One region of the Diaphorobacter sp. LR2014-1 genome, then DNA from elsewhere that is predicted to be linked to it. Evidence: riboswitches for the same ligand, from Rfam matches in the RefSeq annotation. Region 1 holds a riboswitch; the other holds the start of a gene.
What was found. Region 1 has a riboswitch for cobalamin ahead of BV908_RS03790 (TonB-dependent receptor). Riboswitches for the same ligand answer to the same signal wherever they lie in the genome.
Positions count from the first base shown of each region.

Region 1 (4,741 bases):
TTGAGCGGGCGGGGCGTGCTGCCTGGGCGAAGGTCAAGCCCTTGGTCTCTCGGCCTGGCGGGCTCCTGACCGCGGGTGTGGCCTGGGCGCTCCTGCCATGCGGCCTTCTGTATACCGCACTGTTGACTGCCGCTCTCAGCGGAAGCGTGCTCCGCGGAGCCTTGTGCATGGTCCTGTTTGGCGTGGGAAGCGGTGTATGGCTGGTGCTGGGGCCGTGGACATTTGGCCGCATTCGCGCTTGGATCGGCGTGAAGGGTGGGGCGTGGGGGTCTCGGCTGGCAGGTGGTGTGCTTTTTTCCCTGGGTGCATGGGCGCTATGGATGGAGGTTGTCCATGGGCAGCCGGCGCCGTGGTGCGTGCCCTGAAAGCAGCGTTTTGTGGAACCACAGCGGCTCTGCGAAGCATGCCGTGGCAAGCGAATGGTGCACACTGAGACGCTCAGGCGTGACGTATCGCTGTCAGATCTCTACCAGCGGAAGTGACGAGTCTGTTCTCATCGACGTGGAGAAATCCAGCTACCCATCGCTGCCTTACTGGATGCGCCACCGTACGTCTGGGGCGCGCGCTGCGTATCAGTGAGGTTGCCGAAGGAATGGGAACGCCAGAACCACGCCAGGATATTTGGCATCGGTGCGACGACTACCAAGGTCTGCTCTGTGCCTTGCAGATGGGTGGGTTGCGCGCGCTGGCCGCGGAGCGCCGGATTTTCTGAGCAGGTATTGAGGTCACTGGCACTCACCCGGAGCGAGGGCGCAAGCGATTACCGGAGAAAAGGTGTCTGCGAATGCCGCCGGACCGGCATCCTGAACCGGGGGTTCAGGTGGGCGAGGGCAGCCAGGCGTTGGGTTCATCTGACGCGAGATGATCACGCTCACCGGGCGATGTACCAAGCCCGTGCTCAATGAGCATTGGTTCAAGGAAATATAAAGCCCGGCAGCACCGCAGACATGTTCATTGTAGTGGGCTGCCCGTGTGCGGCCAGGGGCTGGGCTTTTACCGTAATGGTTATAGGAGGCGCCCATCCTCGCCCAGCGCCTCGTCCAGGCGCAGGAGCAACTGCTGCACGCGCTCATCGCTGTCGTGCACATGCGGCGCGACCGGGGTGGGGGCCATGCGCGCAGGGGCTGAGGCGGCTGCCAAATCGGCGGCTTCGCGGTCGGCGATCTCGAAAGCCAGATTGAGGGCCGCCAGCACGGCGATGCGCTCGCGCGCGCGTACCTTGCCCGCGTCACGGATGCGCGTCATGGCGGTATCCACGCGCTCGACCGCCTCCAGCAGGCGCGACTCCTGGCCGTCCGGGCAGGCCAGGAGATAGCTTTGCTGGAGGATCTGTACCTCGATCTGCTTCATGGCGCGTCTTTCGTCTCGGCAGTGCCGGGGAGTTCGGGCTCGGCAGGCAGGCGGTCCAGCAATGCGTTCACGCGGGCACGGGCCGCCTGCAGGCGGGATTGGAGGGAATCGCGCTCCTGGGTGAGCGCCGCGACCTGTTGCGCCAACAGGGCATTGGTGCGCTGCAACTCGGCATGGCGCAGCAGCAGCCGCTCAACGCGCTCGGCGATCTGGTCGATGGAAGAGGGGGAGGCCATACGCTGCCGATTGTAGGGATCGGCGTGCGAACCATCGTAAAATTGCGCAGTTGGTGCTAGCGGCGTGGTTCACATGCCGCAGTTCAACGGGAAGCAGGGAGGGGCCCTCCGCCATGGAGTGCGTCCTGTGCCTGCGCTGCCCCCGCAACGGTCAGCGGATGAGCCGTACCTCGGCTCCCTCTTCATTGACAAGCCACTGAGCGCCTTGAACAAGCGTTTGGGAAGGCGATGCAGAGCGTTCCGCCAGCCCGGATACCGGCCAACGAGGTGGCTCCGCGTTTCCTTTTGTGAAACCTGGGCCGTTATGCCCAGGTGCCGACGGGGAGGTCGGCCGTGGCGATCTCTCTGTTTGCCCCACATGACAAACACCCGTCCGTTCAATGTGCGCTTGAGTGCGCTTTCCGTGCACGCGCGCGTCGCCGTGCTGCCGCTGGCGCTGGCCGCCGCTTTCCCCGCCGTGTCCCAGACCCTGCTGGCCCAGGCAGCCACAGAACCCCAACTGCGTGAAACCGTCATCACGGCAACCCGCGTGGCCCGGCCGCTGGCCGACAGCGTGTCCGATGTGTCCGTCATCGACCGTGAAACCATCGAAGCCAGCGGCGCGGTAGGCGTCATTGACGTGATCTCGCGCCTGCCAGGCGTGCAGATCACGCGCAATGGCGGCCAGGGCAGCAGTGGCAGCGTCTACCTGCGCGGCGCGGAGTCGCGCTTTACCGCCGTGTACCTGGACGGCGTGCGCCTGGACTCGCAATCCACCGGCGGCGTGGTGTGGGAGCAAATCCCGTTGTCGCAGATCGACCGCATCGAGGTCGTGCGCGGGCCAGCGGCTGCTGTGTACGGCTCGGATGCCATGGGAGGCGTGATCCAGCTCTTCACCAAAAGGGGTGAGGGTGCGCCGGCGCCCTACGTGGGCGTGGGCCTGGGCAACCAGGGCACGCGGACGGTGCAGGCCGGCGTGAGTGGCGGCACCGAGCAGGTGGACTATGCGCTGGGGCTGTCGCATGAGCGCGCCGATGGCTTCAGTGCCCGCGTAGGCTCCGCCTACAACCCGGACGAAGACGGCTACCGCCGCACCTCTGCCAATGCCCGACTGGGCGTGCAGTTCGACACGACCCATCGCCTGGAGGGCACGCTGCTGGCCAGCAACCTCAACTCGCAGTACGACGGCAGCAAAACGGCCGACGACCGCAATCACCACCAATTGCGCACGGCCAGCCTGGCATGGCTGGCCAAGTGGAGCGACGTGTACAGCACGCGCTTGCAGGTCACGCAGGGGCAGAGTGAATACAGCACCCGGCCCAACTTCTACATGACCGAGACCACGCTGCACAATTACCTGCTGCAAAACGAGTGGCGCCTGGGCGCGCATCTGTTCACAGCCGCGCTGGAGCGCCGCGAGGACGAACTGCACAACCCCGCCACCGAGTTCGTGGGCGACCTCCAGCGTGACCGCTCACAGAACGCGCTCGCGCTGGGCTATGGCCTGAACCAGGGCGCCCATACGCTGCAGGCCAACCTGCGCTATGACGACGACAGCGAGTTCGGCGGCAAAAGCACGGGCAGCCTGTCCTATGGCTACGCCATTACGCCGCAGTGGCGCGTCACGGCAGCGGCCGGCACGTCCTTCCGTGCACCCACGCTCTACCACCGCTTCAGCGAATACGGCGCGCCCGACCTGCAGCCCGAGAAGGGGCGCAACGTGGAGCTGGGCGCGCGGTGGACGCAAGGAGAGAGCAGCGTGGGTGTCGTGGCGTACCGCAACCGCGTCAGCAACCTCATCAATTTCGGCGCCGCGGGCCGCTGTGATTCCAGCTTCGGCTGCTACGAGAACGTGGGCCGCGCCGAGTACAAGGGCGTGACGCTGTCGGCCGCGCACCGCATCGCGGGCGTGTCGGTGCATGGCTCCATCGACTGGCAGAACCCGCGTGACCTGGACAGCGGCAAACTGCTGGCGCGCCGTGCCAAGCGCTACGCCACGCTGGGTGCCGACACCCTGGTGGCAGGCTGGACGCTGGGGGCAGAGCTCTACGCATCCGCGCGCCGGTACGACAACGCGGCCAACACCAACGTACTGGGCGGCTACACCACGCTCAACCTCTACACCAGCAAGCGCGTGGCGCGCGACGTGACGCTGCTGGCCCGCGTCGACAACCTGGCCGACAAGGACTACCAGTTGGCGCGCACCTACGCCACCGGCGGCCGCACATTCTATGTGGGCCTGAAGTGGGCGCCGCAGTAACGCCATCACCGACTGCCACACCATGAGCCGCTGTCCCGCCCTGGTCATCGCCGCGCCCGCCTCTGGGCAGGGCAAGACCACCGTCACCGCCGCTTTGGCGCGCCTGCACACACGCCAAGGCCGGCGCGTGCGGGTGTTCAAGTGTGGGCCGGACTTCCTGGACCCGCACTGGCACCAATTGGCCAGCGGCGCCCCCGTGCACCAGCTCGATCTGTGGATGACCGGCGCGGCAGACTGCGCGCAGCGCCTGCGCGCCGCGGCGGCCGAAGCAGACCTGCTGCTCATCGAAGGGGTGATGGGATTGTTCGACGGCGAACACAGCGTGGGCGACCTGGCGCAGCGCTTTGGCATACCGGTGCTTGCGGTGGTGGATGCCTCTGCCATGGGGGGCACGCTGGGCGCCATCGTGCATGGGCTGCGGCACTACCGTGCGGGCCTGCCATGGGCCGGTGTCTTGGCCAACCGCGCGGCGGGCGACCGCCATGCGCAGATGCTGCGGGACGGCTTGGCCGACGCTGCGGACTGGCTGGGTGCGCTGCCACGGGTCGTGGGTGACGCTGCGGGCGGGAGGGAGCCTGGTGGCCTTCTGCCCGAGCGGCACCTGGGACTGGTGGCAGCGCACGAACTGCCCGATGCCCTGCAGCGGCTGGACGCCGTGGCCGATGCGCTGGCCGGCACGCCCCTGGGCCGCATGTCCGCCGCGGACCTGCAGCGCTGGGCGGTGGACTTCGGCGGCACGCCCGTGGGCGGTGCCGCCATCAGGCCGCTGCTGGCCGGCCGCACCGTGGCCGTGGCGGCGGATGAGGCTTTCTGCTTCATCTACGAAGCCAACATCGACACCCTGCAGCAGTTGGGCGCGCGCGTGGTGCGCTTTTCGCCGCTGCGCGACGCTGCGCTGCCAGCCTGCGACGCGCTG
Region 1 is NZ_MTBE01000003.1:94,154-98,894, reverse strand. Features, by position in the region: gene BV908_RS03805 (sulfite exporter TauE/SafE family protein) at 1-365, shown strand, start outside; gene BV908_RS03800 (cell division protein ZapA) at 1,006-1,350, opposite strand; gene BV908_RS03795 (hypothetical protein) at 1,347-1,586, opposite strand; cobalamin riboswitch at 1,621-1,865, shown strand; gene BV908_RS03790 (TonB-dependent receptor) at 1,945-3,825, shown strand; gene BV908_RS03785 (cobyrinate a,c-diamide synthase) at 3,848-4,741, shown strand, end outside.

Region 2 (4,741 bases), on a different contig from region 1:
TCCCAGTCGGGTAGCTCAGCCGCGATCGGAGGCAGGCCGGTGCCCGGCACAAAAGCCTGTGAATCCACCGCCGTCCATTGCACCAACAGGCGGCGAATGCCCAGTTGCGCCCAGTTGCCCTGGGGGCGCAGCGTGCGCAGGCTGGGCTGCCACACCATGCCGCCGAGGTGGCGCAATGGCGCGCCGGACGACGGCGGCAAAGACACCGCGCACGGCAGCATGGCCGCCATGGCCGCGCGCCGTGTCAGGGTCAGCGCTTGCGCTGGCGGCTGGGTGAGGTCCACGTGTAGCCCATGGCCGTCAGGCCATCCACGATTTCCTTCAGGTGCGTATAACCGCGCCCGTCATACTTCTGCGCCTGGGACTCAACCGCCAGGAAGGGGTGGAAGAAGAACGAGGCAAAGCCGTCACGCACGACCTTCTGGTAGCGCGCGTTTTCCAGCACCTCCTTGGATGTCAGTTCCTCGTCCGCCCCGAACTCGAAATACTGCAGGTTGCCCAGGTTCTCCGGCAGCACGCGCAGGCCGTAGCGGTCGCGCTCGATGACGAAGGGGAAGAACTGGTCCACCATGTAGTCCCCGGCCTTGAGGTCGGGCTGGTCGGACGTGTAGTACCAGGGTTTCAATAGGTCACTTGGTAGAGAAGATTCTTACTACTTTTTCATCAATTGGCAAATTCGATCGATAGTATTTAACTATTTATCCAGTGTGTGATAGGACGGCTTCTGGTTGCACAGCCCCGTCGAATTCCTCATGCGCCCATCCTGAAGATGGCAAGTGCCGGCAAGACACTTAGCGCATCGCTCCGTCCACCCCGGCCGCTTGAAAACTCGCCATCTCGCGCAGCACGCGGCATGCCGACTCCAGCAACGGCCAAGCCAGAGCGGCACCTGAGCCTTCTCCCAGGCGCAGCCCCAGGTCCAGCAGCGGCTGCGCCTGCAAAGCCTGCAGCATGTGGCCATGGCCCCGTTCGCCGGAGCGATGGGCAAACACACAGCGCTGCAGCACGGCAGGCGCCAGGCGCGCGGCCACCAGCACAGCCGCGCAGGTGATGAAGCCGTCGACCACGATCACACGACGCTCGGCGGCGGCCTGCAGCACGGCGCCGGTGAGCGTGGCGACTTCAAAACCACCCAGGGCGGCCAGGGCCTCCAAGGGCTGCGTAGCACCGGCGTTGGCCGCCAGCGCCTGCTCCAGCACGGCCTGCTTGCGCGCGATGCCTGCCGCATCCAGTCCCGTACCGGCACCCGTGCACTCGGCCAGCGGCACGCCTGCCAGACGCGCCAACAACAGCGACGCCACGGACGTGTTGCCGATGCCCATCTCGCCCAGCAGCAGCGCGTTGCCGGGCATGGCGCGCACGATATCCATGCCGTTGCGCAGCGCCTGGGCGCACTGCGCCTCGGTCATCGCAGGGCCGACGCTCGCGTCCTGCGTGCCCGCCGCCACACGGCAGTGCACCAGACGGGGCGCACCGGGGACGGCGTCGCGTGCGGGTACTTCGCGCGCCACGCCACAGTCGGCCACGGTGAGCTGAAGGCCGTGCTGGCGCGCCAGCACGCTCACGGCTGCGCCGCCTGCCAGAAAGTTCTCGACCATCTGCCAGGTCACGTCGCTCGGATAGGCCGATACGCCCTTGGCCGCCAGGCCATGGTCGCCCGCGCACACCAGCATCTGCGGCGCCTGCAGCATGGGTGATTCGGTACCTTGGATCTGGCCCAGACGGAGGGCGAGTTGCTCCAGGCGCCCCAACGCACCCAGTGGCTTGGTCTTGTTGTCCAGCTTGTGTTGCAGGGCCTGCGTCAGTGGCAGATCGGTGAGGTCAGCAACGAAAGGCAGGTCGATGATCATGGCGTGTTTCGATTGTCAAAAAAAGGTCCAGCGCAACCCCGACTCACGGGGCGCGCATCAAGAGGTGGCCGTATTGCGCGGCGGGCCCCATGCGTTGTGGCTGGCTTATGCCGGTGCGGTCTGGCGACTGCACTGCGCCGCAGCCTGGTCGCACCGCAGATGCGCGATGAGGGGCTGCTGGTCGTCGCGCTGCCCCCATTGCTCGAAGTACACCAGGTCTTCCACGGGCAGGCGTGGCAGCCAGCCAGCGGTTTCCAGTTCGGGCTTGGCGTGGAAGTGGCTGACGTAGCCGACACACAGGTAGGCGATGGGGGTGATGCTCTTGGGAATACCCAGCGCCTGCTGCAGGTCAGCCTGGTGAAAGATGCTCACCCACCCCACCCCAAGCCCCTCGGCGCGCGCGGCGAGCCACAGGTTTTGCACGGCACAGACGCTGCTGTACAGGTCCATGGTTTTCATGTGGGTACGCCCTACCACCACCGGACCGGTGCGCTCGCGGTCGCACGTGATGCAGAGGCCGATGGGCGACTCCAGAATGCCCTCGAGCTTGAGACGCTGGTACACCGCGCGCTTGTCGCCCTCGAACATACCGGCCGCTTCGGCATGGGCCTTGGCGAAGGCATCATGCACCCGGCGCTTGGTGTCCTGCGATCGCACCACCAGGAAGTTCCATGGCTGCATGAAGCCTACGGAAGGCGCATAGTGCGCCGCGGTCAGGATGCGGCTGAGCACCTCGTCCGGTACCGGGGTGGGCAGAAACTGCCCGCGCACATCACGGCGTGAAAAGATGGTGCGGTAAATGGCGTCGCGGGCCTCTTGCGTAAAGGCGTGAACGCTTTGCGTGGCTTGCGCCTGCGCGGTATTCATGGCAGTCCCCTGTGCGTGAATAGGTCGCACGCTGCCTGGCCTTGCAGCGCGATGAACGTTCAGGCCGGTCTTCTGGCTTGGATTCATCTGACCCGCCGCGCCTTCCCGGCCTTGGCGGCCAGTGGCATTGAGCGGGGGGTCATCTTCCTTACAGCGTTGGGCACGCGGCGGACTCCAACCGCCTTCCCGATTCTCCCTTTGCCTTGCGGCAGCGGGCACCTGAGGACGGGGATGATAACAACCGCAGTTATCGTCCTTTACTGCGCAGCGAGGGCATCCAACGCCCTGGGCTCGAAGTGCCGTGCGATGCCGGCGGCCAGCCCCTCAAACACCGCATCCAGTGTCGGAGCGTCGGCACCGAACAGTGCCCGCAGCACGGCTGCGTCCTCGAACAGGCCGTGCAGGTACAGGCCCAGCACATTGCCCCCGGGGTTCTGCCACGCCAACCCGGGAATGAGTTCGCGCGCCACATCGCCGCTGGCTGCCATGGCCGGGTGCTGAGCAGTCTGGCCATGGTGGATTTCGTAGCCTTGCACAGCCACGCCGGCGAGATGCCGCCAGGCGCCTTGTACGGCGCCGAAGCACTGGCGCGTGGGCCGCACGGTTTTGGTGGCCTCGAAGCTCGTCACCAACGGCAGCAGGCCCAGGCCGGGGCCATTGCCGTCCACCCCCACGGTGTCGATCAACGCCTCGCCGAGCATCTGTAGCCCACCGCAGACTCCCAGCACACGGCCACCGCGTGCCGCATGCGCAGCAATCGCCGCGTCCAACCCCTGTGCGCGCAGCCAGGCCAGGTCAGCCGCCGTGGCCTTGCTGCCGGGCAGGACGATCCAGTCGGCGCCCTCCACATCCGCGGGGCTGCGCGCCCAGGACAAACGCACACCCGGCACATTTTTGAGCGGCTGGAATTCGTCCAGATTGCTGATGCGCGGATACGCCACCACGGCGATGCGCGTATGCACGGCACCGACGGCGGTGGAGCGCATGTCGAACACGCCGTCCTCCTCGGGCAGGCCGTGGTTCCACTGCATCGGAATAGTGGCGACGACGGGCACGCCGGTCTTGTCCTGCAGCATTTGCGGCGCGGGCGCCAGCAGTGCCTCGTCGCCACGGAACTTGTTGAGCACGAAGCCAGCGATGAGCGCGCGTTCTTCCTCGGGCAGCAACGCCCATGTGCCAAACAGGTGGGCAAAGGCGCCGCCGCGGTCGATATCCGTCACCAGCAGGCAACGCGCCTCAGCATGGCGCGCCACGCGCATGTTGACCACGTCGCTGGCGTGCAGATTGATCTCTGCCGGCGAGCCCGCGCCTTCGATGACCACCACGTCGTTCTCGGCCCGCAGTGCGTCCAGCGCCGCCGCGATCTGCGGCCACACACGCTGGCTGCGGCCGCGCCATGGCAGTTGCGAAAGCTCATCGCTCACCTGACCCAGCAGCACCACCTGGCTCTTCGTGTCCGCTTCGGGCTTGAGCAGCAGCGGGTTCATGCGCACGTCGGGCACGGCCCGCGCTGCCAGCGCCTGGAAATACTGGGCGCTGCCAATCTCGCCGAACTGCTCGCCCGGTGCAGCCACCACGCGCGCGTTGTTGCTCATGTTCTGCGCCTTGAAAGGCGCCACCTTCAGGCCCTGGTTGCTGTAGTAGCGGCACAGCGCGGTGGCCAGCCAGCTCTTGCCCGCGCCGCTGGTGGTGCCCAGCACCATGACGCAGCGCGCCGGCCCGGGTCGGGTCTTGTTCATTGCGATTCCTTGTAGAGGCGCCACGATACCTCCAGCGCCCGCTGCGACTGCGGTGGCAGCACGCCCAGGCGCACATGCCCGGGCAGGCCAAACGAGGTGCAGTCGCGCAGCTTGACGCCACGCGCGCGCAGCCATTGCAGGAAGGTCCCCACATCCTGCACCGGCGGACATGCCGTGAAGAAGTTGGCGAGACTGCCCGGCGCAACGGCCCAGCCCAGGGCCGCGCACAGCGCCAGTTGCGCGGCCTTCCATTCGCGCAGGGTCGCCAGCGATTGCGCGAGCCAT
Region 2 is NZ_MTBE01000004.1:207,178-211,918, reverse strand. Features, by position in the region: gene BV908_RS05775 (hypothetical protein) at 1-230, opposite strand, end outside; gene BV908_RS05770 (DUF2334 domain-containing protein) at 251-625, opposite strand; gene cobT (nicotinate-nucleotide--dimethylbenzimidazole phosphoribosyltransferase) at 792-1,850, opposite strand; gene bluB (5,6-dimethylbenzimidazole synthase) at 1,956-2,717, opposite strand; cobalamin riboswitch at 2,762-2,955, opposite strand; gene BV908_RS05755 (cobyric acid synthase) at 2,975-4,456, opposite strand; gene BV908_RS05750 (aminotransferase class I/II-fold pyridoxal phosphate-dependent enzyme) at 4,453-4,741, opposite strand, start outside.
Region 2: it holds a riboswitch for cobalamin, as region 1 does, so the genes downstream of both, bluB (5,6-dimethylbenzimidazole synthase) here and BV908_RS03790 (TonB-dependent receptor) in region 1, are expected to answer to the same signal.